Regions from separate parts of the Streptomyces sp. NPDC039609 genome, predicted to be linked through region 2. Evidence: riboswitches for the same ligand, from Rfam matches in the RefSeq annotation. Region 2 holds a riboswitch; each other region holds the start of a gene.
The links. Region 2 has a riboswitch for cyclic di-AMP ahead of ACZ561_RS03400 (LysM peptidoglycan-binding domain-containing protein). Riboswitches for the same ligand answer to the same signal wherever they lie in the genome.

Region 1 (3,215 bases), on a different contig from region 2:
AGCGCGAGCGGCTCCAGGCCTCGCTCGCGGCGGGGGAGCGGGGACTCCTGGAGACCGGTGTCGAGGAGCTGCTGCGCTTTGACGGGCCGGTGGAGCTGGCGACCTGGCGGTACGCCATGGAGCCGCTGACCATCGGCGGGCAGGAGATCCCGGCGGGCGACCCGGTCCTCGTCGTGCTGGCCGCCGCCGACCGCGACCCGGCGCGCTTCGACGAGCCGGACACGCTCGATCTGTCCCGGCGCGACAACCAGCACCTCGGCTACGGGCACGGCATCCACTACTGCATCGGCGCACCGCTCGCCCGGCTCGAAGGGCAGATCGCGCTCTCGACCTTGCTGACTCGCCTGCCAGACCTGCGACTTGCCGCGGATCCGGCCGATCTGCGGTGGCGCGGAGGGCTCATCATGCGGGGATTGCGCACGCTTCCGGTCGAGTTCTCCCCTTTGGGTGACTGACGATCCGTCAAGACTGTGACTTTTACGTGATCTCCGCTGCATCGACTTGTTACTGACGTTCGAATGCCGCTACGTTCACCGTCATCTCAGCAGTCACGCGAAAGGCTCTCCGCATGCGCTCCGGGAACGGACGACACCGCAGACCCCGCCAGGCCCCCGCCATAGTCGTCGCCGCAGGCGTGACCGGATCCGCGCTGGCGATGCCGCTGCTCGCCGCGGGCTCCGCCTCGGCCGCCGACGCCGCCACCTGGGACCGGGTGGCCGAGTGCGAGACGGGCGGCCTGTGGAGCGCACACTTCGGCAACGGCCTCTATGGCGGACTGCAGTTCACGCAGGAGACCTGGGAGACGTACGGCGGTCTGTCGTACGCGACCAGTGCGGACCTCGCGAGCCGTGCCCAGCAGATCGCGGTGGCGGACAAGGCGCTCGCCGCCGGCTCCACGCAGTGGGCCACCTGCGCCCCGATCGCCGGACTGACGAACGACGGCGCCGCGCCCGGCGTCGACCCGGGGCCTGCGGTCACTCCGGAGGAGCCCACGGGCCCCGTCGAGGAGTCGAACCGGACGGCGGGCCTTCCGGCCACCCCCGGGGCCACCGCCCCCGAGACCGCCGCCCCCGGGACCACCGAGCCCTCGACGTCGGGCCCGACCGCCATTCCCGAGACCTCCGTCACGCCCTCCGCACCGGCGACTCCGGGCACCGGTAAGCACCGCGGTGACGCGGCCCCGGAGGAGACGGTCAATCCGGGCAAGAGCGGCGAAAACGGTCGACATGCCGCACCGACGGACGCTCCGGCTGATGAGCCGACAGGTGAGGCGACCCCGGGCGGGAATGGGGAGGAGTCGGACAGTGCGGACGTAGCGGGCGTCGAGGATGTCAAGGATCCCAAGGACTCCACGGGCGTTACGGACACCAAGGGCAACTCGGGCGAATACACCGTCAAGCCGGGCGACAATCTGACCGACATTGCGCGGGAGAACGAACTGCCGGGCGGCTGGGGCGCCCTCTATGACGCCAACCGCTCGACGGTGGGTGCCGATCCCGACCTCATCGTCCCTGGCCAGAGCCTCGACCTGACGATCGATCTCCTCCCGTCGAAGGGGTAGTTCGGGGTCGTATGTCCGGTTCTGTGCAACTGAGACATGGGTCTCTTTGCCTCAACTGGCATATCGCGTCCGCAAAGTTTGCTTCCGTCACCTCTCACCTGCGTAAACACCCTTCGTCCCGAAGTGGGTACGGGCGATATTTCCCCAATGGGCCTCTTTGAACTTCGGAGAGGTCTGTGTCTACGGTCAGCACCGCTCGCCACCGCGGGCCCCGTCGACCGATACGCCGAATCCTGCCGTCGGCCGATGGGAACAGTCGTCGCGTCATGCGCCGAAGGCAGGAGCGGGGGACCCAAGGTAAGTGCCGCCCCCGGCCGTTGAGACAGACGGCCGAGGATGCGGCTCGGGGTGAAGCCGCGCGCCAGGTCGCGCGGCCGGGCAACTCACATGGCCCGAACCCGACAGCTCACCTCGCAGGCGTCGGTGAGGAGATTCCCCATGCTGTTTTCCGCCAAGGGCAAACACCGTCGTGCCTCCAAGGCCACCCGCGCCGTCGCCCTCGCCGGCATCGCCGGTGTCGCCGTCGCCGCGCCGCTCATGACCGCCGGGTCCGCCTCGGCCGCGACCGCCTCCGAGTGGGACGTCGTCGCCCAGTGCGAGTCCGGTGGCAACTGGGCCATCAACACCGGCAACGGCTACTACGGCGGCCTGCAGTTCTCCGCCTCCACCTGGGCCGCCTACGGCGGCACCGCGTTCGCCGCCACCGCCGACCAGGCCTCGAAGTCGCAGCAGATCCAGATCGCCGAGAAGGTCCTGGCCGGCCAGGGCAAGGGTGCCTGGCCGAGCTGTGGCGTGGGCCTCTCCAGCGCCGCGTACACCGGCGGCGCCGCCGAGAGCGCGCCTGCCCAGGCCGCCCCGGCCGCCCCCGAGCGCAAGGCCGAGCAGCCGACGACCCGCAGCGAGCAGCGGACCGCCCCGAAGGCCGAGGCGAAGACCGTCACCACCCCCACCGGCAAGAAGGTCGCGAAGGGTGACGGCGAGTACAAGGTCGTCGCCGGCGACACCCTGAGCAAGATCGCCGCCGCCCAGAAGGTCGAGGGCGGCTGGGAGAAGCTCTTCGAGCTGAACAAGGACGTCGTCGAGGACGCCGACCTGATCCACCCGGGCCAGCAGCTTCACCTGAAGTGAGCCCGGCGGTTCGCGTGAGTCCGGCGGCTCACGCGGCCCCTCCGACCCTCCCGCGGTGACCACCCCGGCCCGGCGCACCCTCCCCCGTGTGTGCCGGGCCGGGGTTCCGCGTTCCCCGGCTCCGCGTGCGCCGGAGTTCCCGGATGCGGGGTTCCCGTAGCCCTCTCCCCGCGTTACCGGTGAGTAGGTCTGGGGTGTTTTGACCCGAGATACCTGCCCTCGGGTCCTTTTTCGTCCCAGGGGGCGGGCGCCGGGCGGGCCGGAGCCCCGGAGCCGGTTAGGCTCTTGGCGCAAGGCCAAAGCGACCCTGCACAGCAAGCGTCACATCTAGCGTCACATCCCAGAAGGAGATGCTCGTGCCGTCCATCGACGTCGTCGTAGCCCGGGAAATCCTGGACTCCCGAGGCAACCCCACGGTCGAGGTCGAGGTCGGCCTCGACGACGGCAGCACCGGTCGTGCTGCTGTTCCGTCCGGTGCCTCCACCGGTGCGTTCGAGGCCATTGAGCTCCGTGACGGAGACAAGAA
Region 2 (3,215 bases):
CGCGTTGACACTGGTGATCCGCGTCACGACCGTGCCCGGTCCCGCGTCCGGCGGCAGCGCCAGGGTCCGCGTGACCTTCCCGTCCCGCCACACCTTCGCCGTGCCGTCGCTGTCGACGGCCGCGATCCGCCCGGCGTCGTCGACGTCCACATCGGACGCGCCCCGTGGCACCCCGTCGGCGAACAGCCGCACCGACGAGGCCCCGGGGCGGTAGCTGAACAGGGCGGTCGAACCGTCGGAGCGGCGCCCCACCCAGCCGGCCATGAGTCCCTGCCGGTTGACGGCTCGGACAGCACCCTCGTCGTAGCCCTCGGGCAGTGGCACACGGTGCAGCCGCTCACCTCGCCAGTACACCGGCAGGCCGCCGCTCGCGCCCACGGCCAGGCCGCGCGGGCCGAGATCGTGCACGCCCTCGGTGGAGATCCCGCCACGGGCGTCCGGCGGGAGCGAGGGAAGTACGGTCGGGCCGGGCGTGCACCGTGAGGCGGCGGCGGCGGCGCCGGGCGTCTGGGCGACGGCCGGACCGGCAACCGTGAGCAGACCGGCCATGGCGGCGGCGGCCGCGCACACGGCAAGCGTTCTCTTCATACGTCGTTCCCCCCAGGGACGGGATCCGCGATCCCCATCGCGGATCATCAGTCGCCCATGGTGCACGCCATGAACGCGACATGGGGACGGAATGCCCCAGACCGCTTGGCGGGACGCCGAAGCCCCGGCCCATGAGGGACCGGGGCCGGGGCGTGGAGTCGACGCGGAGCGGGGATCAGTACGGCCCGTTGACGTTGTCGATGGAGCCGTAGCGGTCCGCGGCGTAGTTGCAGGCCGCGGTGATGTTGGCGACGGGGTCGAAGAGGTCCATCGACGTGCCCGGCACGTGGTAGGCGAGGAAGGTCGGCTCGATGACCTGGAGGAGACCCTTGGACGGCGTGCCCTTGACGGCGTTCGAGTCCCAGAGGTTGATGGCCTGCGGGTTGCCCGAGGACTCGCGCATGATGTTGCGGTGGATCCCGTCGTACGACCCCGGGATGCCGTAGCGCGCCATGACGTCCAGCGACTCGCGGATCCACCCGTCGAGGTTGTTGGCGTAGGTCTTCGCCGGGGCGGCCTTGGGGGCCGCGGCGGCGGCCTTCCCGGAAGCCGCGGCGGCGGGCTTCGCGGGAGCGGCCTTGGCGGGAGCGGCCTTGGCCGGAGCGGCGCTCCGCTGCTGCGAGCGGTCGGCCCGGTCGGCGTCCGAACGGGCCGAGGACTTCGACTGCTTGGGCTGCTTCGGGGCGGTGGCGGAATTCCCGCTGAGCGTCAGTTCGAGGCCAGGGTGGATAAGTGACGGGTTGTCACCAACGGCGCTGCGATTCGCGCGGTACAGGGCCTTCCAGCCGCCCTGGACGTCCTGCTCGTGCGCGATCACCGAAAGGGAGTCGCCGCGGACGACCTTGTATATCTTGGCGGCAGAATTCTGGGCGGCCGGAATTGATTCCGCGATCTTCGCCGGGGCGCTGAAGACGGTCTTCTCGGCGGGGGCGGTCGCGGGGGCCGTCTGGGGCGTCGCATGAGCGGTGGCCGTGGCGACCAGGGGCAGGGCCAGTGCGGCGCCACCCGTGCTCGCAAGGGCGATACCGCGGGTCAGGGGACGTCGCTTGGGGCGCCGGTGCTTACCGTGTGCGGGCATGATGCATTCCTCTCCGGCGCCTGCGGGGTGAGCTGTCGGGTTCGGGCTGGAGATGCCCGGCCGCACACGTGCGACTTCACCCCGAGCCGCTCCGGAGAAATCCGGACCGGCGAATAGTGGGTCCCCCGCTCCTGCCTTCGGGTGAATGATCGGTCTTTTCGGACGGTGGCAGGATTCGGCGATCCGTCCGGGTCGAGGTGACCGTAGGCGAGAAATGTCGACAGAAACAAGACGTCGCGTACGTGGGTAATTCGCCGAGGGGATTTCCGCCGCGTCCACCCCGCCGAACTTCCTTGAGCGGCAAGGGGACGGAAGGTGCGAGGAGATGGTTGCAGGCCCTTTGCGTGATTCATCTCACCAGGGGTGCCAAATCGGTCATTAGGGTAAATTCAGGTGAGTTGAGAAAAGGGACACAAGGGATGGTAAAGACTCTTGTGTCCCTTTTGATAGGAAGTGCGGCTGTGTGTCAGCCGGTGATGCTCGCGGTGCCGGTCTCGATGTGGCCCGTGTAGCGACGCGACCAGGTGCCGTCGATGTCGGCGAGGACGGTGAAGTCGTACCAGCCGTTGTGGTACGCCACGGCGTTGAAGTAGTCCTCGCGCGAGGAGTTCGCCGCCACCGTGTACGTCCACGGCCCGTCGGAACGATAGGCGTTCGAGCGGATGGTGAAGGTCACCGGAGTGGTGGAGGTGTTCTTCATCGCGAAGCAGATCGCCGTCTTCCCGGTGCCCGGCTCGGTCGCGAAGCGCGCCGCGACCTCGATCGCCTGCCCGGCTTCGAGGCGTCGCCGATGAAGCGGCGCAGGAAGCGGTTGGGGCCCATCATCGAGATGTCGTACTTGCCCGACCCCGAGCCCGTCCCGATGTTGAAGTAGTCCGTGGACGTCGTGCCCGCGTCGACGGTGTACTGCCAGGCCGCCGTGGACCGGTGCTGGTGCGGATGGATCGTGAAGTGCGCCGCGCGCTTCGCCTGCGCGCCCTGGTTCGTCATGGAGAACCAGGCCAGGATCTTGCCCGCGGCACCGAACTCGAACCGGTCGAGGTTGCCGTTCACCTGGTACGGCAGGGCGCGCGCCGGGCGGGTGCCGGCCTCCTGCGCGGGCAGGGCGTTGTCCTGCGGGACCGGGTTGGGCAGGGGGGCGCAGGTCGACTGCCCGATCACCTTGGCGGTGGACGGGAGCCCCGAGGGAACGCCGAAGACGGGGTTCCCGAAGTCGAAGACCCCGGTCAGGTCGCCCGTGACCTTGCGCCGCCAGGCGCTGATGTTCGGGCACGCGGCGGGGGTGCCGAGGGCGGCCGTCCAGGTCTCCATGAACCGCAGGACGGAGGTGTGGTCGAAGACCTCCGAGCTGACCCAGCCGCCACGCGTCCACGGGGACATGACGAGCATCGGGACCCGGAAGCCGAGACCGATCGGGACACCGTCGAGGTACTCGCCCGGGGTGCCGGGCGGGGCGACCGGCGGCGGGACGTGGTCGAAGAATCCGTCGTTCTCGTCGTAGTTGAGGAAGAGGACCGTCCCGTCGAACACCTCGGGATTCGCGGCGAGC
Region 3 (3,215 bases), on a different contig from region 2:
TCACCGCGGAGGAGGTGCAGGCGGTTGCCAAGGCCCGGCTGCGCCCGGACAACCGCGCGGTGCTCGTCTACGAGCCGACCGGTACCGAACAGAGCGACAGCGACGAGGAAGAGGGAGCGGACCAGTGACCGACGCTGCCGCGTCTTTGACGAGCATGACGTTCCACCCGCAGCCGGAGCCGGGCACCGCCAAGCCCTGGGCCTTCCCGGCACCGGACCGCGGAGCGCTGGACAACGGCCTGACGGTGCTGCGCTGCCACCGCCCCGGCCAGCAGGTGGTGGCCGTCGAGATCTTCCTCGACGCCCCGCTGGACGCCGAGCCCGAGGGCCTGGACGGCGTGGCCACGATCATGGCCCGCGCCCTCTCCGAGGGCACGGACAAGCACTCCGCCGAGGAGTTCGCCGCCGAGCTGGAGCGCTGCGGCGCCACGCTCGACGCGCACGCCGACCACCCGGGCGTACGGGTCTCCCTGGAGGTCCCCGTCTCCCGGCTGCCGAAGGCGCTCGGCCTGCTCGCCGAAGCGCTGATCGCGCCGGCCTTCCTCGACACCGAGGTCGAGCGCCTGGTGCGCAACCGGCTCGACGAGATCCCGCACGAGACGGCCAACCCGGCCCGCCGGGCGGCCAAGCAGCTCTCCAAGGAGCTGTTCCCGGCCACGTCGCGCATGTCGCGGCCGCGCCAGGGCACCGAGGAGACGGTGGCGGCGATCGACGCCGCGGCCGTCCGTGCCTTCTTCGAGGCATACATGCGGCCCTCCACGGCCACGGCCGTCGTCGTCGGCGACCTGACCGACGTGGACCTGGACAAGGTCCTCGCCGAGTCGCTGGGCGCGTGGACGGGGAACACGGCCGAGCCGCGCCCCATGCCTCCGATCACGGCCGACGACACCGGCCGGGTGGTCATCGTCGACCGGCCGGGCGCCGTCCAGACCCAGCTGCTCATCGGCCGCGTCGGCGCCGACCGGCACGACCGTGTCTGGCCGGCCCAGGTCCTCGGCACGTACTGCCTCGGTGGCACCCTCACCTCCCGCCTGGACCGCGTCCTGCGCGAGGAGAAGGGCTACACGTACGGCGTCCGTGCCTTCGGCCAGGTGCTGCGGTCCGACGGTGAGGGCCACGGCGCCTCGATGCTCGCCATCAGCGGCTCCGTCGACACCCCCAACACCGGACCGGCACTTGACGACCTGTGGAAGGTGCTGCGCACCCTCGCCGCCGGGGGGCTGACGGACGCCGAGCGCGATGTGGCCGTGCAGAACCTGGTGGGGGTGGCGCCGCTGAAGTACGAGACGGCCGCCTCCGTCGCCGGGACGCTCGCCGACCAGGTCGAGCAGCACCTTCCGGACGATTTCCAGGCGCAGTTGTACGCCCGCCTGGCCGAGACCGGCACGGTGGAGGCGACCGCGGCGGTCGTGAACGCCTTCCCGGTGGACCGTCTTGTCACCGTGCTCGTCGGTGACGCGGCGCAGATCGAGGAGCCGGTGCGTGCCCTCGGCATCGGCGAAGTGACCGTCGTCACCGGCTGATTGAGGCAACCCCGCGCCACTTCGAGGACCCCGTTATCACGGTATGGCGGGGTCCTCCCCTTTGTCCGTATTGAGGGAATGGGTGGGCGTATGCCCTGTGGCATGTCTTACAAACGGGCGTGTCTGTTTGCTGATTGAAAGACAGTCCGCTTAGCGTCGGTCCGGCTGTTCGCCAGTTGCACCCGCCGCGAGCCCGTGGCATCGGACAGTCATCGCCGAGTCCCCGTCAGGCGCGAGCCTGGGGAGCCGGGGACCCACACGAAGTCCCTGGGGTGAATCGGACGCCTTCGCACCCGTGCGGAGGGGCCCGTAGGAGACCTTCCTGCTCCGAACCCGTCAGCTAACCCGGTAGGCGAGAAGGAAGGAAAGGATCAGCCACTACATGGCGTTCACCCGTGCCACCGGGAAGCATCGTGGTCCGAGCCGTCTGGCGCGCCGCAGCGCGGGCATCGCCGGCGTCGCGACCATCGCCACCACCGGCGTCATCGGAACCCTCGCCTCGCCGGCGCTCGCCGCCGACGCGGACGCCCCCTCCTTCGAGGACACCGGCCTGACCCAGATCGTCGCCGCCGACACCCTCGCGGCCACGATCGACGCCCAGGCCGCCGCCCAGGAGCGCGAGGCCGCCGAGGCCGTCGAGCGGGCCAAGGCCGAGGCCCGGGCGAAGGCGGAGGCGAAGCGCAAGGCCGAGGCCCGCGCCAAGGAGATCCGCGAGGCCAAGGAGCGCGCCGCCCGCGAGGCCGAGCGCAAGCGTCTGAACTCCTTCCAGCTCCCCGTCGCCGGTTCGTACGTGACCACCAGCTACCAGGCCGGTGGCGCGCTCTGGTCCTCCGGCAGCCACTCCGGCGTCGACTTCCGGGCCGCCTCCGGCAGCCGGGTCGTCTCCGTCGGCTCCGGCACCGTCGTCGAGGCCGGCTGGGGCGGCGCGTACGGCAACAACATCGTCATCCGGATGAACGACGGCACGTACACCCAGTACGGTCACCTGTCGTCCATCAGTGTCTCGGTCGGCCAGACCGTCACCCCGGGCCAGCGGATAGGCCTCTCGGGCTCGACCGGCAACTCGACCGGCCCGCACCTCCACTTCGAGGCGCGCACCACCGCCGAGTACGGCTCCGACATCAACCCGGTCGCGTATCTGCGCGCCCGCGGCGTGAACGTCTGACGGCCACGGAACAGCGTCAGAAAAGCCCCGGCTCGTCCTGAGCCGGGGCTTTTCGCTGGCCAAAAGATATCCATGTTCCCGGATCGCCTTCGGAAATTCCGTCCCGCTGCAATAGAGTCGCCGACGAACCGGTTTCGCGCGGATCAAGGCGGAGGTCGAAGATGCGCATTCCCGCGCAGTCGGTATGCACGGCGATTCGGGACGACATCGTTTCCGGGGTCCTCCCGTGCGGCAGCCGGCTGACCGAGGAGCAGTTGGCCCGCCGCTACGGGGTCTCCCGCGTCCCCGTCCGCGAGGCGCTGCGCACCCTGGAGTCCGAGGGCTTCGTGATCAGCCGCCGGCACGCGGGCGCCCATGTCGCCGAACCCACCGAGCAGGAGGCGGCGGATCTTCTGGACGTCCGGTCACTGCTCGAGCCGCTGGGTGCCGCCCGCGCCGCGCAGCGCCGCACCGACGCCCATCTCAAGGTGCTGCGGGGCCTGGTCAGGCTGGGGCAGGAGCGGGCCAGGCGCGGCCAGGGTGAAGATC
Region 4 (3,215 bases), on a different contig from region 2:
CCAGGTCTGCTCGATCGTCTCGAACGCTGCCCGCAGGTACTCGACGCGCGCGTCGAAGAGCGGGCTGAGCAGCTCCATCACCTCGGGCGACATGGCGTCCGCGGCGGTGGAGCTGCGGCGCACCTTGTACCGGCGGTGCGGGTCGTTCGACTTCACGTAGTCGGCCTCGATCGCCTCGCGCTCGACACCCACCGCGAGCAGCGAGATGGCGATCGACAGGCCCGCGCGGTCCTTGCCGGCCGCGCAGTGCATCAGCGCCGGAACGCTGTCCTCGGCCATCGCGTGCAGGATGCGGCTGTGCTCCGCGATCCGCTCGACAATCATCTTCCGGTACGAATCGGACATTCGGGCGGCTGCCTTGCCGTCACCCAGGATGGCGCGGAGCTGCTCCAGCTCGCCCGTGCTGACCAGCTTCCAGAACTCCTTGCCGTCGGCCGGGTCATTGAGCGGTATGTTCACATTTCGTACACCCGGAAGTTCGACGTCCGGGCCCTCGACCTTCCGGTCCGCCTGGTTGCGGAAGTCGAAGATCGTGTGCAGCCCGAGGGTGGAGAGGAAGGCCGCGTCCTCCTCGGTGGCGTGCGCGAGGTGGCCGCTGCGGAAGAGTCGTCCGAATCGCACCGATCCGCCGCGCATGGTCGGCAGGCCGCCCACGTCCCGGAAGTTGCGCACCCCGGTGAGCTCGGGTTCGGTCGACGGGACCTGCGGCAGCTGCTGCGTCACGAGTGCTCCTGAAGGTTGACTGATCGAGATCGGTTCCAGGGGCAATCATCCCGGGTGGGGGCGGCTCCGCATACCCCCGGGGTATGGGAATGGGTGTTCTGTCCGAATTGGGCCCTTAGGTATAACGCGCCCTGGTAATAGGGGAGATGGGTTCCGGTGCGTGAGCAGCGTCATAAAAGTGACGGACCGTGCCTGATCGTTCCGGACAATCTCCCTGCCGGAAAAGGGAATCGGCGCTCCGCCCTCCACGGAGGGTGACCGGAATTCGGCCTGAATATCCCGGCCCTGAATGCGGGAGAAAAACGGTGGCTTGTTCGCGCCGACTCCGCTCGTCTACGGTCACCGTCAATCCGGTCGGACCGCCGAATCCTGCCACCGCCCGGAATCCGCACCCATCCACGTACGGCAGGAGCGGGGGACCCAGGTAAGTACGCCGAACCGGATCGATCCGGACGGCTTGGGGTTAAGTCGCGTGAGAACGCGGCCGGACATCTCCAGTCCGAACCCGACAGCTCACCTCGCAGGCGACGGAGAGGAATTCGCCATGCCCGCAAAGGGTAAGCACCGCCGTCCCAAGGTCAACCCGATCACGCGCGGATTCGTCGCCGCCGGCACCGGTGGCGCCGTCGTCGCCCTGCCGCTCCTCGGTGCGACCGGAGCCCACGCCGCCGACAAGGGCGCCCCGACCGTGACGCCCGAGCAGGCCGTCGCCGCCGTCGCCGCCGCTCCCGCGAAGGCCCCCGCCGCCGACAAGACCGCCAAGCCGAAGACGTACTCCGTCGTCCGCGGCGACTACCTGTCGAAGATCGCCTCCGAGCACCACCTGGCGGGCGGCTGGAAGAAGCTCTACGAGGACAACCGCCAGGTCGTGGGCGGGAACCCCTCGCTGATCCTTCCCGGCATGAAGCTCACCCTCGGCGCCAAGTCGACGGCGACCCCGCCCGCGCCCAAGGCCGCCCCGAAGACCGCCCCGAAGGCCGCACCCAAGGCGGAGAAGTCCTCCACCGGTTCGGCCGAGCGCAGCTCGCGCAGCGCCGACCGCGGCACGGTCGAGTCCACCCAGGCCTCGACCTCCACCCCGGCGCCGTCCGCTCCCGCCAAGGCCGCTTCCTCCGGCTGGGTCGCCCCGGTCAGCGGCGGCGTCTCCACCCCGTACCGCGCCTCCGGTGCCATGTGGTCCTCCGGCTACCACACCGGTGTCGACTTCATCGCCTCCTCCGGCACCTCGGTCAAGGCCGTCGGTGCGGGCACCGTCTACTCCGCGGGCAACAGCGGCTCGTACGGCAACGAGGTCGTCATCCAGCACGCCGACGGCACGTTCTCGCAGTACGCCCACCTCTCCTCGCTGGGCGTCTCCGCCGGCCAGACCGTCACGGGCGGCCAGGAGATCGGTCTCTCCGGTTCGACCGGCAACTCCACCGGTCCGCACCTGCACTTCGAGATCCGCACCGGACCGAGCTACGGCTCGGACATCGACCCGCTGGCGTACCTGCGCTCGCACGGCGTCAGCATCTGACGTACACCCGGCACCCGAAGGGGCCCGGCACCTGTGTGCCGGGCCCCTTCGCGTTCCCCCGTATTCCGGCTTGGCGGAATCTTGACCGGTGGCGTATCTCACCCGGCGTCAACCCCTCCTTACGGTCGCGTAGGTCACACCCATAAGGGAAAGATGAGCTCCCGTGGCAGACGATTCGAGATCAAGAGACATGGACGTATTCGGGTCGTACGCGGCGATCGGTGACAGCTTCACCGAGGGCGTCGGAGACCCCGGGCCAGATGGGAAGTACGTCGGCTGGGCGGACCGCTTCGCGGTGCTGCTCGCCGACCAGCTGCCGGAGCACGACGCATTCCGTTACGCCAACCTGGCCGTACGCGGCCGCCTCCTCGACCAGATCGTGGAGGAGCAGGTCCCCAGGGCGAAGGAGCTCGCCCCCGACCTCGTGACCTTCTGCGCGGGGGGCAACGACATCATCCGCCCGGGTACCGACCCGGACGATGTCGCGGAGCGCTTCGAGCGCGCCGTCGCGGATCTGACCTCGGCCGTGGGCACGGTCATGGTGACGACCGGCTTCGACACCCGCGACGTACCCGTGCTGCGCCATCTGCGCGGCAAGATCGCCACCTACACGGCTCATGTCCGGGCCGTCGCCGACCGCTACGACTGCCCGGTCCTGGACCTGTGGTCGCTCAAGTCGGTGCAGGACAGGCGGGCTTGGGACGACGACCGGCTGCACCTCTCGCCCGAGGGTCACACCCGGGTCGCGCTGCGCGCCGCCCAGGTCCTCGGCATGGAGGTGCCGGCGGACCCGGACCAGGCGTGGCCGCCGCTGCCGCCGCGGAACACCCTGGACGTGCGCCGCGACGACATCAACTGGGCCAGGGAGTACCTCGTGCCGTGGATCGGCAGGCGGCTGCGGGGTGAGAGCTCGGGGGACCACGTGGAGGCCAAGCGCCCGGACCTCATGCCCCTCTGAGCGTGGCGGGGATCCGTT

Region 1: linked by a shared signal. The riboswitch ahead of ACZ561_RS38810 (transglycosylase family protein) and the one ahead of ACZ561_RS03400 (LysM peptidoglycan-binding domain-containing protein) in region 2 are both predicted to bind cyclic di-AMP.
Region 3: linked by a shared signal. The riboswitch ahead of ACZ561_RS25530 (M23 family metallopeptidase) and the one ahead of ACZ561_RS03400 (LysM peptidoglycan-binding domain-containing protein) in region 2 are both predicted to bind cyclic di-AMP.
Region 4: linked by a shared signal. The riboswitch ahead of ACZ561_RS13360 (M23 family metallopeptidase) and the one ahead of ACZ561_RS03400 (LysM peptidoglycan-binding domain-containing protein) in region 2 are both predicted to bind cyclic di-AMP.

What each region holds. Positions count from the first base shown of each region.
Region 1 covers NZ_JBVIUJ010000022.1:62,228-65,442, reverse strand. The annotation lists gene ACZ561_RS38820 (cytochrome P450 family protein) at 1-455, shown strand, start outside; gene ACZ561_RS38815 (transglycosylase family protein) at 569-1,561, shown strand; cyclic di-AMP (ydaO/yuaA leader) riboswitch at 1,821-1,996, shown strand; gene ACZ561_RS38810 (transglycosylase family protein) at 2,000-2,689, shown strand; gene eno (phosphopyruvate hydratase) at 3,040-3,215, shown strand, end outside.
Region 2 covers NZ_JBVIUJ010000001.1:766,144-769,358, forward strand. The annotation lists gene ACZ561_RS03395 (hypothetical protein) at 1-588, opposite strand, end outside; gene ACZ561_RS03400 (LysM peptidoglycan-binding domain-containing protein) at 764-1,666, opposite strand; cyclic di-AMP (ydaO/yuaA leader) riboswitch at 1,669-1,820, opposite strand; partial or broken gene ACZ561_RS03405 (phosphocholine-specific phospholipase C) at 2,133-3,215, opposite strand, start outside.
Region 3 covers NZ_JBVIUJ010000008.1:375,977-379,191, reverse strand. The annotation lists gene ACZ561_RS25540 (M16 family metallopeptidase) at 1-128, shown strand, start outside; gene ACZ561_RS25535 (M16 family metallopeptidase) at 155-1,522, shown strand; cyclic di-AMP (ydaO/yuaA leader) riboswitch at 1,726-1,891, shown strand; gene ACZ561_RS25530 (M23 family metallopeptidase) at 1,905-2,687, shown strand; gene ACZ561_RS25525 (GntR family transcriptional regulator) at 2,849-3,215, shown strand, end outside.
Region 4 covers NZ_JBVIUJ010000004.1:251,099-254,313, forward strand. The annotation lists gene ACZ561_RS13355 (tyrosine-protein phosphatase) at 1-723, opposite strand, end outside; cyclic di-AMP (ydaO/yuaA leader) riboswitch at 1,090-1,265, shown strand; gene ACZ561_RS13360 (M23 family metallopeptidase) at 1,268-2,239, shown strand; gene ACZ561_RS13365 (SGNH/GDSL hydrolase family protein) at 2,403-3,197, shown strand; gene ACZ561_RS13370 (STM4011 family radical SAM protein) at 3,184-3,215, opposite strand, start outside.